Regions from separate parts of the Streptomyces sp. WMMB303 genome, predicted to be linked through region 2. Evidence: riboswitches for the same ligand, from Rfam matches in the RefSeq annotation. Region 2 holds a riboswitch; the other holds the start of a gene.
The links. A riboswitch is a leader RNA that binds a small molecule or an ion and turns the genes downstream of it on or off. The one in region 2 is predicted to bind S-adenosylmethionine.

Region 1 (2,193 bases), 1.4 Mb from region 2:
GCGGGCGCTCGCGCGTCACCCCGGAGCGGTGGTTTCGTGCGCCGACCTGCTCGGGTGCCTGCCCGGCGGGGGAACCGACGAGCATGCCGTCGAGGCCGCCGTCGGGCGTCTCCGAGCGGCTCTCGGTGCGCCTTCTGTGGTGCAGACCGTCACCAAACGCGGGTACCGCATCGCCCTCGACCCCACCACGGCCTGCACCCCCTGACACGCCCCCGCCCCGGGGGACGGTCGGGGCCGCGCCCCGACTTCCGCGGGGTGCCCCCGTCGGTTGCCTTCCTGGTGCGGCGCCGACACGGCCCCTCGGCGGCAGGCGAGAATCAGGGGGGTGCCCCCACAACGCGGCGCATCCCGCGGAGAGGGGAACCGACCCCGCGAAGACGCCCCCCGGCGAGGGGAGTCGCGGGGGTGTGGCATACTCCCTCGCAGGTCACGAGCGACAGCGAGAAAGGCCCCGGCCCGCTGTCCGGCAACCCTCCGTCCGTGGCGGGGTGCCCCGGGTGATGACCAGGCCGTAGGACAGCAAGGTCTGCGGCAAGCGCGGATCCCTCACGCCAGGGGTCCTGGTCTTCGAGGGAGTCCTCCGTGAGCAAGCGAATGCGCTAGGGCCGACGGGTAGTACCGCAGCACCGAACACCCGTTTCCGGCCCCCTTCTGACGTTCTGTCATGTTTCGCCGCGCCGTCAGGCGCCCCTTTGCGCTCACCCCGTCCGGAGGTCCCGCCATGCCGTTCACCGCACCTTTTGCACCGGTTTCTGATTCCTGTACCGAGGGGTCCGCCCCGCTTCCCGTTCTGGGCCGCGACGTCCGCGTGCCGCTGGTCACCGGTGGGGAGGTGACCTACGGAGCGCTGGACTACGCGGCGAGCGCGCCCGCGCTGCAGCGGGTGTGGGACGACGTGGCGGCGTACGCGCCGTACTACGGCAGCGTGCACCGGGGCGCGGGCCACCTCTCGCAACTGTCGACGGACCTGTTCGAACAGAGCAGGCGGACCGTCGCCGAGTTCCTCGGTTGCCGCGAGGGCGACCAGGTCGTCTTCACCCGGGCGACGACCGATTCGCTCAACCTGCTGGCGGGGGCGCTGCCGGCCGGCACCCGGGTGTTCGTCTTCGAGACCGAGCACCATGCCGCGCTGCTGCCGTGGCGGGCCCACGAAGTGACGTATCTGGACGCGCCCCGCTCGCCCGGACAGGCGGTCGCCACGCTGGAGTCGGCGCTGCACGCCGCGCCGGCCGGGCCCAAGCTGGTCTGCGTGACCGGCGCGTCGAACGTGACGGGCGAGGTGTGGCCGGTGCGTGAGCTCGCCCGCGCCGCCCACCGGCACGGGGCCCGCCTGGTCCTGGACGCGGCGCAGCTCGCCCCGCACCGGCCGGTCAGCCTGGCGGAGCTGGAGGCGGACTGGGTGGCCTTCTCGGGGCACAAGCTGTACGCGCCGTTCGGCGCCGGGGTGCTGGCGGGCCGCGCCGACTGGCTGAGCGCGGCGGAGCCGTATCTGGCGGGCGGGGGCGCCAGTCGCCGCGTGGTCCGCGCCGCGGACGGCGGCGTGGACGCCGAATGGCACACCACTGCGGCCCGCCACGAGGCCGGTTCGCCCAACGTCATCGGCGCGTACGCCGTCGCCTCCGCCTGCCGGGCGCTGGCCGAGACCGGGTTCGACCGCCTCGTGGCGCGGGAGGAGGAGCTGCTGGCCCGGCTCGTCGGCGGGCTGGCGGAGCTGCCCGGGGTGCGGATTCTCTCGCTGTTCGGCGAGGACGCCGACCGGGTGGGGGTGGTCTCCTTCGTCGTCGAGGGATGGAGCAGCTCGCACTTCGCGGCGGCGCTCTCCGCCGAGTACGGGATCGGGGTCCGCGACGGGCTCTTCTGCGCCCATCCGCTGCTGCGCGCTCTGCTCGGCCGGCGGGGAGACGCGCCCGGCGAGTGCGGCGCGCCCGGGTCGGCGTCCGGCGGGCCGGCCGGCTCCTCGGCCGGCGAGGCGCCCGCGCTCGACGCGATCCGGGTCAGCTTCGGCGCCGGGACGCCGGACGAGCATGTGGACCGGTTCGTCACCGCTGTGCGGGAGCTGGTGCGGGACGGTGCGCGCTGGACCTACCGTACGGAAGGCGGCCGCTGCGTCCCGGAGCCCGCGGCCGTACCGCGGGCGCCGGTCGGGCGGGACCGCTGACTTTCCGGCCCGCCGCCGGAGGCGGGCCGGCTCAG
Region 2 (2,193 bases):
CGCAGGTCGGCGTCGACGAAGCAGACGATGTCGCCGCTGGTCGCCAGCAGGGAACGCCACAGCACCTCGCCCTTGCCGGGGCGGGGCGGCAGCCTGGGCAGCACCTCGTCCCGGTGCACCACCTCGGCCCCCGCGGCCGCGGCGACCTCGGCGGTCCGGTCGGTGGAGCCGGAGTTCATCACGATCAGCTCGTCGACCAGCGCGGTCCCGGTGCCGGGGTGCGGTGTGGCCAGGTCGCGGCGGATCACCGAGACGATGTCGCCGACGGTGGCCTCCTCGTCGAGCGCGGGCAGCACCACGCTGACGGTGGTGCCGGTGCGCCGCTTGGCCGCCAGCAGGTTCTCCAGGGGCCGGTCCGCGACACGCCAGGAACGGCGCCGCAGCCAGCGGCCCACTTCATCGAGCACGTGCGCGCCTTCCTGTAGTCGGGCTGGTCGGATCCGTGGTCGGGCTGGTCGGGCGGTCCGGTGAGTCGGTGGCGGGGCGGGCCGGTAGCGCCCGGCGGTACCGTTACCGCCCCCGGACCGGGGAGGACGGGCAGTGGAAGATCCATCTCGCGGTTCGGACGTCCCCCTCAAGCGTGACCGCCGTCGGTTACAGTCTTGAACAACGCAGGTGACCTCCGCATCTCGGGGGCGCCGCGACACAAACGCCCGGGCGGCTGTCGGCCGCCCGTAGCCATAGTGCAGCTCATCCAGAGGGGCAGAGGGAACGGCCCGTTGAAGCCCCGGCAACCATCCCGCGATCCGCGCGTACGCGGACTCAACGGCGAGACCGCCTCGTGGGGACGGTGCCAATTCCGGCCCGTGACGAGATACGCCACGGGGAAGATGAGGAGAAAGGGCCTCGCCTCCATGGCTGTGCAGACAGTTGCAGCGAACAGCACCACCTCCACCGGCACCGCCGGAAGCACCCCCTACGACCTCGGCGCCGCAGTGGCCCTCTCCTGCCGTGAGTGCGGCACCCGCACCGAGCTGGGCCCCAGCTTCGTGTGCCTGGAGTGTTTCGGTCCGCTGGAAGTGGCCTACGAGCTCCCCTCCGGTGACCCGGAGGAGCTGCGGCGGCGCATCGCCGCCGGGCCCGCCTCGATGTGGCGCTACGCGCCGCTGCTGCCGGTGCCTGCCGACGTCGCCGAGAAGCCGAACCTGAACCCCGGCCTCACCCAGCTGGTGAAGGCCGACCGGCTCGCCGCCGAACTGGGCGTGACCGGCGGCCTCTACGTCAAGGACGACTCCGGCAACCCGACCCACTCCTTCAAGGACCGCCCGGTCGCCATTGCCCTGGAGGCGGCGCGCGCCTTCGGGTTCAGCACCCTCTCCTGCTCCTCGACCGGCAACCTGGCCGGGGCGGTCGGCGCCGCCGCCGCCCGGGCCGGACTGCGTTCGTGCGTGTTCATCCCGGACGGGCTGGAGCAGTCCAAGGTGGTGATGGCCGCGATCTACGGCGGCGAGCTCGTCGCGATCGACGGCACCTACGACGACGTGAACCGCTTCTGCTCCGAACTCATCGGCGACCCGCTGGGCGAGGGCTGGGGCTTCACGAACGTCAATCTGCGGCCGTTCTACGCCGAGGGCTCGAAGTCCCTGGCGTACGAGATCTGCGAGCAGCTCGGCTGGCAGCTTCCCGACCAGCTCGTCATCCCCGTCGCCTCCGGCTGCCAGCTCGTGAAGATCGACAAGGGGCTGCGGGAGCTGATCCGGCTCGGCCTCGTCGAGGACAAGCCGTACCGCATCTACGCCGCGCAGGCCGAGGGCTGCTCGCCGGTGTCCCGCGCGTACAAGGACGGCACCGGTGCCGTCCGGCCGGTCAAGCAGCCGGACACCATCGCCAAGTCGCTGGCCATCGGGGACCCGGCGGACGGGCCGTACGTGGTCGACATCTGCACGCGCACGGGCGGCGCCGCCGACGACGTGAACGACGCCGAGATCGTGGAGTCGATCTCGCTGCTCGCCCGGACCGAAGGGGTGTTCGCGGAGACGGCCGGGGGCGTCACGCTGGGCGTGACCCGCAAGCTGATCGAGTCCGGTGCCATCGACCCGACGCTCACGACGGTCGTCCTGAATACCGGCGACGGACTCAAGACCCTCGACGCCGTGGCCGCCACGGCGCGGCCCACCGCCGTGATCCGCCCCAACCTGGCCGCCTTCCGCGAGGCCGGTCTGGCCTGACCGGGGTCTCCCGGGGCGTGCGGCG

Region 1: it holds a riboswitch for S-adenosylmethionine, as region 2 does, so the genes downstream of both, P2424_RS07315 (aminotransferase class V-fold PLP-dependent enzyme) here and thrC (threonine synthase) in region 2, are expected to answer to the same signal.

Annotation. Positions count from the first base shown of each region.
Region 1 is NZ_JARKIN010000001.1:1,613,555-1,615,747, reverse strand. It holds gene P2424_RS07320 (uroporphyrinogen-III synthase) at 1-205, shown strand, start outside; SAM riboswitch class IV at 426-544, shown strand; gene P2424_RS07315 (aminotransferase class V-fold PLP-dependent enzyme) at 722-2,158, shown strand; gene P2424_RS07310 (Lrp/AsnC ligand binding domain-containing protein) at 2,190-2,193, opposite strand, start outside.
Region 2 is NZ_JARKIN010000001.1:3,052,986-3,055,178, reverse strand. It holds gene P2424_RS13610 (glucosyl-3-phosphoglycerate synthase) at 1-407, opposite strand, end outside; SAM riboswitch class I at 688-837, shown strand; gene thrC (threonine synthase) at 855-2,168, shown strand.